Regions from separate parts of the Allobosea sp. LjRoot237 genome, predicted to be linked through region 1. Evidence: riboswitches for the same ligand, from Rfam matches in the RefSeq annotation. Region 1 holds a riboswitch; the other holds the start of a gene.
What was found. A riboswitch is a leader RNA that binds a small molecule or an ion and turns the genes downstream of it on or off. The one in region 1 is predicted to bind thiamine pyrophosphate.

Region 1 (6,002 bases):
CGCAGATCGAACGCTTCGCCGCCTATCTGATCGCCGCCGCGGCGCTCGCCATCGCCTATCCGTCGCGCAAGGGCGTGATTCTCCTGTGCATCGTCGCCGGCGCCGCCGGGCTCGAACTCGCCCAGCATTTCGAGGCGAGCAGGCACGCCCGTGCCTTGGATGCGCTGGTCAAGATCATGGGCGGCCTGACCGGGCTTGCCGTCGTGGCGCTGTGCGAGCGGCTCTGGCCGAAGCGCGCCGGCGCCCTTGCCACGGCCCGCCGCCAGGACTGACCGCGGATTCGCCGCCCTGCCCTCTGCTATGCTGCCGGCTGCACGCTGGCGAAGGCTTCGGCGATGCGTTGCGGCGCCGTCGGTCGCGCATACATGCGGTCGAGATAGCGCTGGAGCCGCGGGAAGCCATCGAGTAGGCCCTGCTCGTTCGCCCAGTCCATCAGGTAGGCGGTGACACAATCAGCCGCACCGATCTGCTCGCCGACGATGAAGTCGCGGCCCTCCATATGGGCCTCCAGCACCGCTGCCATGCGCCGGAACTCCTCGCTGGCCAGCGCGATGTCCTGCGGCAGCCGCTGCTCTTCGGGATAGAGGAAGCTGTGCTTGGTGATGCGCCAGAGCGGCTGCTCCAGCTCGGTCATCGCGAACAGGATCCAGCGGTAGACTTGCGCCCGCTCGTCGAGATCGTCCGGTAGCAGGCGCTTCTCCGGGAACTTCTCGGCGAGGTAGAGGATGATCGCCGCCGATTCCGGCAAGACACGGTCGCCGTCGACCAGCACCGGCAGCTTGCCGGCCGGGTTGATCTTCAGGAACTCGGGCGTCTGCGCCTCGCCGCCGAGCAGATCGACGTGGATGTAGTCGAACGACACCCCGAGTTCCTTCAGGCCCCATAGGGCGCGCAGGGTCCGCGTCGGTCCGAATCCATAGAGCTTCATCATCGTCTCCTCCCTTGTGATCGTCGGTTCTCGTGCTTCGACGCTCCGCCGCTAGCTGACAAAGCTACCGCGAGACTCGATCCGAGCCGCTCAGAAAATACATACTAATCGGTCTGTATATCATTCGACCTGACAGGCCCTGTCAGCAATCGCCAGCGCAGCTCGCCTGTTTTTGCGGAACGATCCTGCTAGGGAGGGGCCAATCAGCAGAAGGCATCGACCTCATGACCGAGCGTTTCACCGAGACTCTCCGCCAGGCCAGCCAGCCGGCCTGGTCGCAATCCGTCGGCCACCGCTTCGTCGCCGAGCTGCTAGGCGGCACGGTGTCTGACGCGGTCATGTCCCGCTACCTGATCCAGGATCATCGCTTCCTCGACAGCTTCCTGACCCTGCTGGGGGCCGCGCTCGCCGCCGCCGACAGCTTCGAGGCCCGCCTGCGCTTCGGGCGTTTCATCGGCATGGTCTGCGGCGAGGAGAACACCTATTTCCTGCGCGCCTTCGCGGCCCTCGGCATCAGCGAGCGCGAGCGTGCGGAACAGCCCGACACGAAGGCCACCGCCGGCTTCAAGGCGATCATGCGCGAAGCCGCCGCGACGCACTCCTACGCCGCCGCCCTTTCCGTCCTGGTCGTGGCCGAATGGCTCTATCTCGACTGGGCGCAAACCGCGTCCCAACCGCTGCCGGCGAACTTCGTCCACGCCGAGTGGGTCACCCTGCACGACAACCCCGACTTCCGCGACTTCGTCGGCTTCCTGCGGACAGAGCTCGATCGTGTCGGACCGAGCGAAGCCGAGACGAGCCAGGACTTCTTCCTGCGAGCCGTCGCGCTGGAGCGGGCCTTCTTCGACTCGGCTTATGACGGTGAGGCCTGATAAAGAAATCCCTCAGCGGCTGAAGACCACTGCAGCTCTTCTGGCCTTTGAAGAGAGCCTTCACCGCCGATGGCAGGCTCAAGCCCTCCCCCCGCTTGCGGTGGGGAGGGTTGGGTGGGGGGCAGTGCCGCTCGGCACTGAACTGAAAGAACGAACTCGCCCTGCTTTCCGGCCCCCCATCCCTAGCCCTTCCCCGCCGCAAGCGGGGGGAAGGGAATAGCCGGACCTTCCAGCAATTGCCCTGTGCCGGCCCGGAGTTCGACGTGACAGGCGCGGGCCGGTCTGCCACAAGGGCCTACGAGAGACGGGGGCGTTCGCCGCGAGGCGAGCTGAGAAGCACCCTTCGAACCTGAACCAGATCATGCTGGCGGAGGGAGTCGCTCGGGGCAGCCTCGTCAGCGCTTATCCCCGTGCCCGCCTTCCACCGGAAAGGCGAGCCTTGACGACGCATGGCGCGACAGAGCGGTGCCAGCCCTCGCTGCGAGGCCGGTGATGGCGGCGATCACCCCTGCCCTGCGGACCATTCTCGTCCTGCTGCTCTGCTGGCAGGGCTCAGTCTGGCTGTTCCAGCCGCCGCGCTACATCCTGCCCTCGCCGCTCGACGTCGCCCTCGCCTTCCAGCGCCAGCCCGGCTTTCTCGCCAGCCACAGCCTGACCACCATGGCCGAGATCGCGCTCGGCTTCGTGCTCGGCTCAGCGTTCGGCGCGCTGACGGCGGTCGCGATCGTGGCACTGCCGCGGCTCGGGCGCCTGCTCTGGCCGGTCCTGCTCGTCCTCCAGTCTTTCCCCGTCTTCGTCATCGCGCCGCTGCTGGTCGTCTGGTTCGGCTTCGGCATGGGCTCGAAGGTGATCATGGCGACGATCATCATCTTCTTTCCCGTAGCCTCCGCCTTTGCCGACGGCCTGCGCCGGACCGATCCCGAGCTCATCGACGCCACCGCGCTGACGACAGCAACGCATTGGCAGACGCTGCGCCATGTCCGCTTGCCGCTGGCCATGCCCAGCCTGCTCACAGGGCTGCGGGTCGCGGCACCGCTCGCACCGCTCGGCGCCGTGATCGGCGAATGGGTCGGCTCCTCGGCCGGGCTCGGCTTCGTCATGGTCCAGGCCAATGCCCGCATGCAGACCGACACGGTCTTCGCCGCGATGACCGTGCTCGCCGTGCTCAGCCTCGTCCTGCGCCATCTCGTCGACGCGCTCGGCCCGCGCCTCATTCCCTGGACGAGCGAGCCGTGAGGCAAAATCTCCGTTCAAAAACTGCTGCGAAACCCAAGAATGGCGCGCGAACCCCTCCCCCTTGTGGGGAGGGGCAGGGGTGGGGGTCGGAAAGTCGGAGCGATTCGCGGCCGGATCGAGCAGGCTCGCTACTACAAGCTACCAAGAACCCAGTCGTTCCACCCCCATCCCCAACCCTTCCTCACAAGGGGGAAGGGAGGCACCCCACTTCGCCTTTCGCAGAGAATCTCCATCAAGCAGAAGGATCTCGCCGCATGACCCTACGCGCCCTCACCAGACGCGCCCTGCTCGCCACCAGCCTCGCTTTGGCGGCCGGCCTCGCCAGCCCGGCGCGCGCCGCCGACAAGCTCACTGTCATGCTCGAATGGTTCGTCAATCCGGACCATGCGCCACTGGTCGTCGCGCAGCAGCTCGGCCTGTTCAGGGAGGCCGGGCTCGAGGTCACGATGGTGCCGCCCTCCGACCCCTCGGCGGTGCCGCGCCTCGTCGCCGCCGGCCAGGCCGATATCGGCATCCACTACCAGCCCAATCTCTATCTCGACCACGCCGCCGGCATCCCGATCGTCCGCTTCGGCACGCTGGTCGAGACCCCGCTCAACAGCGTCATCGTCAAGGCCGACGGGCCGATCAAGAGCCTCGCCGATCTCAAGGGCAAGACGATCGGCTATGCCGTCTCGGGCACCGAGACCACCCTGCTCGGCCAGATGCTGGCCAAGGCGGGCCTCAAACTCGACGACGTCAAGCTGGTCAACGTCAACTTCGCGCTCTCGGCCGCCCTGATCAGCGGCCGGGTCGACGCCACCATTGGCGGTTACCGCAATTTCGAGCTGACGCAGCTGAAGCTCGAGGGCCATCCCGGCACGGCCTTCTACCCCGAGGAGCACGGCGTTCCCGCCTATGACGAATTGATCCTGATCACCCGCCGCGAGCTCCTGGGCGACACCCGCCTCGCCCGCTTCCTCGATGCGGTCGAGAAGGCCGCGCTCTATCTCACCAATCATCCGCAGGAGGCCTGGAAGCTCTTCATCGCCGCCCATCCCGATCTCGACGACGCCCTCAACCGCCAGGCCTGGACGGACACGCTGCCGCGCTTCGCCAAGCGCCCGCGCGCCCTCGACCAGCGCCGCTACGAGCGCTTCGGCGCCTTTCTTGTCGAACGCGGCCTGATCAAGAAGGCCCCGGCGATCGCCGAGATCGCGGGCGAGGTGAAATAGAGCGGATGGCAGGCTCATCCGCCGCCCCCCAAGACAATCACTTGAACGGCTCCCTCGCCGCTACTGGAGCGCACGGCCCTCCCCCCCGCTTGCGGTGGGGAGGGTTGGGTGGGGGGCAGCGCCGCTCGGCACTGAACTGAAAGAACGAACTCGCCCCGCTTTCCGGCCCCCCATCCCTAGCCCTTCCCCACCGCAAGCGGGGGCCTCCCATCCCCGCTTCCACATCAGGGCGGCCCTGTGCGCGCCCCTCTGGGTCTGGCGCCGATCGCGATGCTATGAGCCGGCTTCGCGGCCATCCGGCGGGCCTTCGCCCGCCATCGCAGCTGCGCCCGGCGAAATCATCCGCATGAACATCAGCAAGCCGATCGCCTCCACCCGCCGCGCCGACCTGCCGGTGCTGTTCGCACTGAGCGCGACGCATCTGCTCAACGACATGATCCAGTCGCTGATCCCGGCGATCTACCCGATCATCAAGACGGCCTACGCGCTGGATTTCGGCCAGATCGGCCTGATCACGCTGACCTTCCAGATCACCGCCTCGCTGCTGCAGCCGCTGGTCGGCCACTACACCGACAAGAATCCGATGCCCTATTCGATGGTGGTCGGCATGGGCTGCACGCTGACCGGCTTGATCGGCCTCGCCTATGCCGGCAGCTATCCGCTGCTGCTTCTGGCTGCGGCCTGCGTAGGCCTGGGATCCTCGATCTTCCATCCCGAGGCGACCCGCATGGCCCGCAACGCCTCGGGCGGCCAGCAGGGGCTCGCGCAGGGCATCTTCCAGGTCGGCGGCCAGAGCGGCGGCGCGCTCGGCCCGCTGCTCGCCGCCTTCATCATCGTGCCGCGTGGCCAGACCAGTGTCGCCTGGTTCTCGGCCGCGGCGCTGCTCGCCATGATCCTGATGGTCTGGACGGCGCGCCGCTATGCCGCCCTGAGCAAGGCTGCTGCCGCCGCTCCGAAGCCCACGAAGATCGCGACCGCTGCGCCTGCCACCCCGGCGCACACGAAGGGCCAGATCGCTTTTGCGATCACCATCCTCGTCATCCTGCTGTTCTCGAAGAACGCCTATTCCCAGAGCTTCAGCTCGTATTACACCTTCTATCTGATCGGGAAGTTCGGCGTCTCGGTGCAGGCTTCGCAGCTGATGCTGTTCCTGTTCCTTGCCGCCGCTGCGGTCGGCGCGCTCGCCGGCGGCATCATCGGCGACAGGGTTGGCCGCAACCGCATCCTCTGGTTCTCGATCCTCGGCGCCCTGCCCTTCTCGCTGCTGCTGCCCTTCGCCGACCTGTTCTGGACCGGCGTATTGACGGTGGTGATCAACCTGATCATGGCGAGTTCCTTCGCCGCGATCCTGATCTACGCGATGGAGCTGATGCCGGGCCGGATCGGCCTGATCGGCGGCCTGTTCTACGGCCTGTCCTTCGGCCTCGGCGGCCTCGCGGCGGCGATCCTCGGCGAAGTCGCCGACTGGATCGGCATCGAGGCGGTCTACCGCATCTGCGCCTTCCTGCCGGCGATCGGCCTGCTCGCCTGGTTCCTGCCGAAGGTCGAGCACCGGCGGGGGTAGAGGCTGCCAACCAGGTCAATGGAGTAGGTCCCCAAGTGCTTTGCTGCCCGAGCTTGGATCAGCTTTGGACCCGTAGCGGGGTTTTTTACTCTTCGGTGACGATCCAGGAACGGCGGCCCGCAGCGATAGAAGGGGCGATGCAAGCGGGCTAAAAAAGGGCCTCTGAACTGGACTCTGCTGGAGAGCTA
Region 2 (6,002 bases), 3.2 Mb from region 1:
TTGCTCGCCGAGCGCGGCAGCGCGCTCGAACAGCTCGACCGCGACGCCGCGCTCGGCCAGTTCGAGCGCCGTCACGAGGCCGGCGACGCCGGCCCCGATCACAGCGACGCGCATGGCCCCTACTCCGCCGCCGGCAGATAGAGATTGCCGCCCTTCTTGAGGAACTCCTCCGACTTCTCCGCCATGCCCTGAGAGGCCATCGCTTCGAGCGCCGCACGCTCATTGTCGCCCATCGCCAGCACTTCGGCGCGCAGGTCCTGGGTGATTTTCATCGAGCAGAACTTGGGTCCGCACATCGAGCAGAAATGCGCGACCTTGTGGGCATCCTTCGGCAGGGTCTCGTCGTGGAAGGCGCGTGCCGTGTCCGGATCGAGCGCCAGGTTGAACTGGTCCTCCCAGCGGAAGTCGAAACGGGCGCGCGATACCGCGTCATCGCGGATCTTCGCGGCAGGATGGCCCTTGGCGAGGTCGGCGGCGTGGGCCGCGATCCGGTAGGTGATGACGCCGGTCTTGACGTCGTCGCGGTCCGGCAGGCCGAGATGCTCCTTCGGCGTGACGTAGCAGAGCATGGCGCAGCCGAACCAGCCGATCATCGCCGCGCCGATGCCTGAGGTGATGTGGTCATAGCCCGGCGCGATGTCGGTGGTCAGGGGTCCGAGCGTATAGAACGGGGCTTCGCCGCATTCGCGCAGCTGCTTGTCCATATTCTCCTTGATCTTGTGCATCGGCACATGGCCGGGGCCCTCGATCATCACCTGGCAGCCCTTGTCCCAGGCGGTCTTGGTGAGCTCGCCCAAGGTCTCCAGCTCGGCGAACTGGGCGCGGTCGTTGGCGTCGGCGATCGAGCCTGGACGCAGGCCGTCGCCGAGCGAGAAGGAGACGTCGTACTTGCGCATGATCTCGCAGATCTCGTCGAAGCGCTCGTAGAGGAAGCTCTCCTTGTGATGCGCCAGGCACCAGCGCGCCATGATCGAGCCGCCGCGCGAGACGATGCCGGTGACGCGCGAGGCCGTCAGCGGCACGTAGGGAAGCCTGACGCCGGCGTGGATGGTGAAATAGTCGACACCCTGCTCGGCCTGCTCGATCAGCGTGTCCTTGAACACCTCCCAGTCGAGCTTGATCGGGTCGCCGCCGACCTTCTCCAGCGCCTGGTAGATCGGCACGGTGCCGATCGGCACCGGCGAGTTGCGCAGGATCCAGGAACGGATGTTGTGGATGTTGCGGCCGGTCGAGAGGTCCATCACCGTGTCGGCGCCCCAGCGGATCGCCCAGACCAGCTTCTCGACCTCCTCGGCGGCGCCGGAGGTCACGGCCGAGTTGCCGATATTGGCGTTGATCTTGACCAGGAAGTTGCGGCCGATCGCCATCGGCTCGAGCTCGGGATGGTTGATGTTGGCCGGGATGATGGCGCGGCCCAGAGCGATCTCCTCGCGGACGAATTCGGGCGTGACGAATTCGGGCACCGAGGCGCCGAAGCTCTCGCCATCGGCATGGCGCTCGCGCGCGCCCTCCAGCATGGCGGCGCGGCCGAGATTCTCGCGATGCGCGACATAGGTCATCTCGGGCGTGATGATGCCGGCTTTGGCGAACTCGTATTGCGTCGCCATCTGGCCGGGCTTCGCCTCGAGGATCGCGCGCTGCGCCGGGCAGGCCGGGACGAGTTGCGCTTCGCTGATATGGCCGTTGTCGGCGGCCGTGACCATGCGGCCGGGCACCGTCTCGAAGCCGCGCGCATCGAGCCAGGCCCGGCGCGGCTGCACCAGGCCGGCATTGAGGTCGATCTTCGCATCGGTCTCGGTATAGGGGCCGGACGGATCGTAGATCCGCACCGGCGGCTCGGCGTCGGTGGTCAGGACGACCTCGCGGAAGGGCACGCGCATCTCGGGATGCTCGGGCGCTGCGACATAGATCTTGCGCGAGCCGATGATCGGCCCTGTCGTCACGCTCTGCGGCGCGGTTTTGACGCTGTTCTTCTGGGGCTTGGTGTGGGCGTTCATGTCAGGATCTCCTCCCTCTCAGGTTCAGGAGATCCGGGGCGTCTGACGGTCCAGTCGCTGTCTGCGGATGCACTTGTGGCGCAGCCGCGTTCCAGTCCCTCCGCCGGTATGACCCGGATCAGGTTCGATGGGTTCGGCCGTCAGGCCATCTCAGCTCTTATCGAGCACCCCTCGGAACGAGGCGGAGGTTAGAACCGTCGTGATCTGCGCGCAACTGGCAAAGGACTACGCCTTTGCGCCGCGCGGCCATGCGCGGCGAGCATTACACGCGGAGACGTCGGAAAATCAGGCGGTGATGTCGAGATTGCCGCCCTGCCCGGCGGGGAGCGTTGCCTGCTGCTGCTCGGACGCCTGCTGGAGCATCGTGACCAGCGCCTGATCGGAATCGGCGTTCTGCTTGACCATCTCAAGCTGGAGCGCCTGCTGCGTGGCAGCCGACTTCATGCTGACCAGGCTTTGTGCGATCGCGACCGACATTTCGCTCATGGCAGGCTCCTCGCCGCGAACATAGGCAGCGAGCCTTACCCAAATCTAAATCCGAACCCGCGAGCTCTAGCGGGTGGGCGCGATGATCGACGGCACCGGCTTAGGCATCGGGATGTCGCGGTTTGGCTCCGGCGGTCCCGAACGGTCTCGCGCCAGCCGCTCGCGCTCGCGCAGGACACGCAACCGCTCGGATTGCGGCTCGCTCTTTTGCAGTTCGCCGGCATTGGGCGCCATCGGCACGCCGGGCGCGCGCTGAGGTGGCGACGATTGCGCCGCGACGGCCTCGGCCGCAACGAGACCTAGGAAAATCAGCCCGATCAGGAACCAATGGGTCTTGCGCATGGCACCCCCTCCAGTCCAGCCGGCAGCCATGACCGGCCCGATGGAATAACCAGCAAGGGCCGGGCTGGTTCCAGCGCGGCTCCGGAATTGACCTCAACGCCGCCAGCTTTGACGTCGGCCGCAAGCGCTCAGTCGTCGCGCGCCTGGATCGAGCGGCTTGAGCAAAACGGGGCGGCGCCGTCGCGCCGCCCCGCTTCACCTCACTGCTGGTTCTGGCCGGTGAGCAGCGGCGTGATCCGGCGCAGCGTCACGCGGCGGTTCTCACGCGAATCGCCTTGCGTCTGGACCTTGGGATACTGCTCGCCATAGCCCTGCGTTGTCAGGTTCTCGGCGGGGATACCGAAATCGCGGGTCAGGATCTCGGCGACCGACTGGGCGCGACGATCCGAGAGCGACAGGTTGTCGATGTCGGAGCCGACCGCATCGGTATGGCCCTCGACCATGAAGACCTCGTTCGGTGCGCGCTCGACCGCCTGGCGCACCGCCTGCGCGATCACCCTGAGGCGCCCGCCCTGGTCCGGCGTGATGGTCCAGGAACCGGACTCGAAGTTGATCGTGTCGACGTCGACGCTGCGCATATGGGCGCGCAGATCGGGCGAGTAGCGGACCTCGTCGAGTGTGTAACGGCGTGGCACCGGGGCGACCGGCGGGGCGGTGATCGTCTCGTAGATCAGCCGCTCGTCGGCGCGCTCGGCATCGACGATGTAGCGCTCGCGCGGGATCCGCAGCGGCGGCGGTGGCAGCACCACCACCTCCTCGGCGAAGCGGGCCTGCGGCCCATCGCGGCGGACATTGTCGATCATCACGAACTCGGCGCCGTCGCGCTCGCGCCGCGAGCGGCGCAGCAGCCGGCCTTCGCTATCGGTCACCGTGACGATCTGCGTGCCATCGGGACGATTATAGACTGTCACATTCTCCTCGCCGCGACGCTCGCTGCGGGTGTCGAGGCCGAGATCGCGGAAGCGCTGGGTCTCGTCGTAGCGGATGACGGCCCGGTCGTCGTCGCCGCGGATGATGGTGCGGCCGGGCTCGCGGATGATGGTGACATCGCCCTCGCGGCGCTCCTCGCGCCGGCCGCGGACGTCGTCGAGCCGCGTCGCGCCTTGCGTCGCCATGATGCCGCCGATCGCAGCGGCACCGAGACCGATCGCAGCGGCGCCGCCGAGCCCGATGCCGCCACGGCGGCCCTGACGGTCAGGCACGGGCTGGCCCGGAATCCCAGGTTGCGCCGGCTGTGACAGGGCTCCGGGCTGCTGGCCCGGGACCGGCGCGGTTTGCGACGGCGCCGTTCCAGGCTGCGACAGAGTGCCAGGCGTACGGCCGGTGTTCGGAGCGGGGGCAGGCTGGCCGGTCGCAGGCTGACCAGTGCCGCCGAGCGCACCTTGACCGGGTGCGGGCTGTGCAGGTGCGGGCTGCGCAGGTGCCGCCTGACCCGGCGCGGTCTGCCCAGGCTGGCGGCTCAGGCCTGAAGGCTGCTGGGGCGGAGCTGTCGGTGCTGGCGCGCTGCCGGGCTGCGACAGAGCTCCGGGCGCGCGACCAGCGGGCGGCGCGGCAGCTGGCTGCCCGGGCTGAGGTTGGCCGGCCCTGGGCGCCGAGCCCGGCGTGGGGGCTGCCTGCCCAGGCGCGGGCTGAGCCGGGGCTGCCTGGCCGGGTTGACGGCTCAAGCCCGGCTGTTGCGACGGAACTGGCTGCAATGGAGCCGTACCAGGCTGCGACAGAGCCCCAGGCGCGCGGCCCGCAGGCGGCGCAGCGGAGGGCTGGCCCGACGGGGGCTGAGCGCTGCTACCCGGGGCCGCCGGACCTGGCACGGGGCGAGCGGGCGCCGCCGGCGCCGAGGGAGCAGCTGCGGGCGGCTGGCCCGGGGCCGTTTGCGCGGGCGCCGGCCGGCGCTGAGCGCCGTCACCCGATGGCGCTCCCGAGGCGTTGGGCTGGGCCGGCGGCACACCTGGCCGGGCGGGCGAAGGCTGCGGCGCGATCTGGCCTGGCGCCGGTCGCGGCGGTGTGGTCGGTGCGGCCGAAGGGGCGCGCGGCGCGCCTTGCGGAGCGGGCGGCGCGACCTGGCCAGGTGCAGGCGCCGCAGGCGGTGCGGGACGACGGGGCTGTTCGGGTTCGGCCCGGCCGGCAGGAGGTGCTGCTTGCGGCGCGGACGGCGGACGCGGGGCGCTCGGGGCCACCCCGGCCGGACGCTCCGGCGCAGCAGGGCGGGCCGCCGGCGGCTGGCCGGGCGCCGGCCGTGGGCCGGGGCGTTCCTGCCCACCGGGGGCGGGGCGCTCCTGCCCACCGGGCCGCTGGCGGCGCTGGTCCGGCCGGTCGTCATCACCCGACTGGGCCTGGGCGAGCTGGAGCGATGGAGCGGCGAAACTACCCTGCGACAGCACGATGGCGGGGATGAGGGTGCCGAGCAGGAGCAGGTTTTTCGTGCGCGTCATGACATCCGTTTCCAGTTGTTCTTCCGGATATGAACGCCCTCGCGCCCTGAATTCCGAATGAACCGAAAACGGCCGAAATCGGGCAAGGTTCCGCTGATCCAGCGGTATCCGACCCAAATTTACGCGGGGCTAGAGCCCCGCCTGCGCCTTCACATAGGCCGCGATCTCGGCATGCGTCGCAAACCAGACATCGCCCTTGGCCTTGGCGTGGCGTACCAGTTCCTCGAGCAGCCAGAAGCGCGAGCGATAGGTGATGATGTGCGGATGCATGGTGAGCAGGAAAAGCCCGCCTTCGGCGTAAGCGCCGTCGAATTCGCGCTTGAAGATGTCGAACACGGCCTCGGGCGCCGTATAGGGTCGCAGGGCCTGAAAGCGGTTCATGTTGAAGTAGACCGCGTCGTCGCGGATCCACTCGACCGGCAATTCGACCATGCCGGTAGGCTCGCCCTTGTCGATCAACTCGTAGGGATCGTCATCGGCGAAGAGCGATGAATCGTAGATGAGGCCGAGCTCGCGCTCGATGGCGAGCGTCACCTCGGAAAAATCCCAGGACGGCGTGCGCATGCCGACCGGCCTGACGCCCGTGACCTTCTCGAGCGTATCGGCCGAGCGCAGATGCAGCTCTCGCTCCGCCTCCGGCGGCACTGCCGTGTTGACCTCGTGGATCCAGCCATGCAGGCCGATCTCATGGCCTTCCGCAACGACGCGGCGCTGCTCGTCGGGGTAGAGCAGCGCGGTCACCGCCGGC

Region 2: linked by a shared signal. The riboswitch ahead of thiC (phosphomethylpyrimidine synthase ThiC) and the one ahead of ACSQ24_RS09195 (ABC transporter permease) in region 1 are both predicted to bind thiamine pyrophosphate.

What each region holds. Positions count from the first base shown of each region.
Region 1 covers NZ_CAXUQP020000001.1:1,906,315-1,912,316, reverse strand. Annotated here, with positions in the region: gene ACSQ24_RS09210 (VanZ family protein) at 1-272, shown strand, start outside; gene ACSQ24_RS09205 (glutathione S-transferase family protein) at 299-928, opposite strand; gene ACSQ24_RS09200 (TenA family protein) at 1,153-1,800, shown strand; TPP riboswitch at 2,097-2,193, shown strand; gene ACSQ24_RS09195 (ABC transporter permease) at 2,293-3,036, shown strand; gene ACSQ24_RS09190 (ABC transporter substrate-binding protein) at 3,291-4,250, shown strand; gene ACSQ24_RS09185 (MFS transporter) at 4,597-5,814, shown strand.
Region 2 covers NZ_CAXUQP020000001.1:5,112,682-5,118,683, reverse strand. Annotated here, with positions in the region: gene thiO (glycine oxidase ThiO) at 1-114, opposite strand, end outside; gene thiC (phosphomethylpyrimidine synthase ThiC) at 120-1,997, opposite strand; TPP riboswitch at 2,075-2,179, opposite strand; gene ACSQ24_RS24885 (hypothetical protein) at 2,283-2,483, opposite strand; gene ACSQ24_RS24880 (hypothetical protein) at 2,550-2,825, opposite strand; gene ACSQ24_RS24875 (OmpA family protein) at 3,026-4,027, opposite strand; gene ACSQ24_RS24870 (polysaccharide deacetylase family protein) at 5,384-6,002, opposite strand, start outside.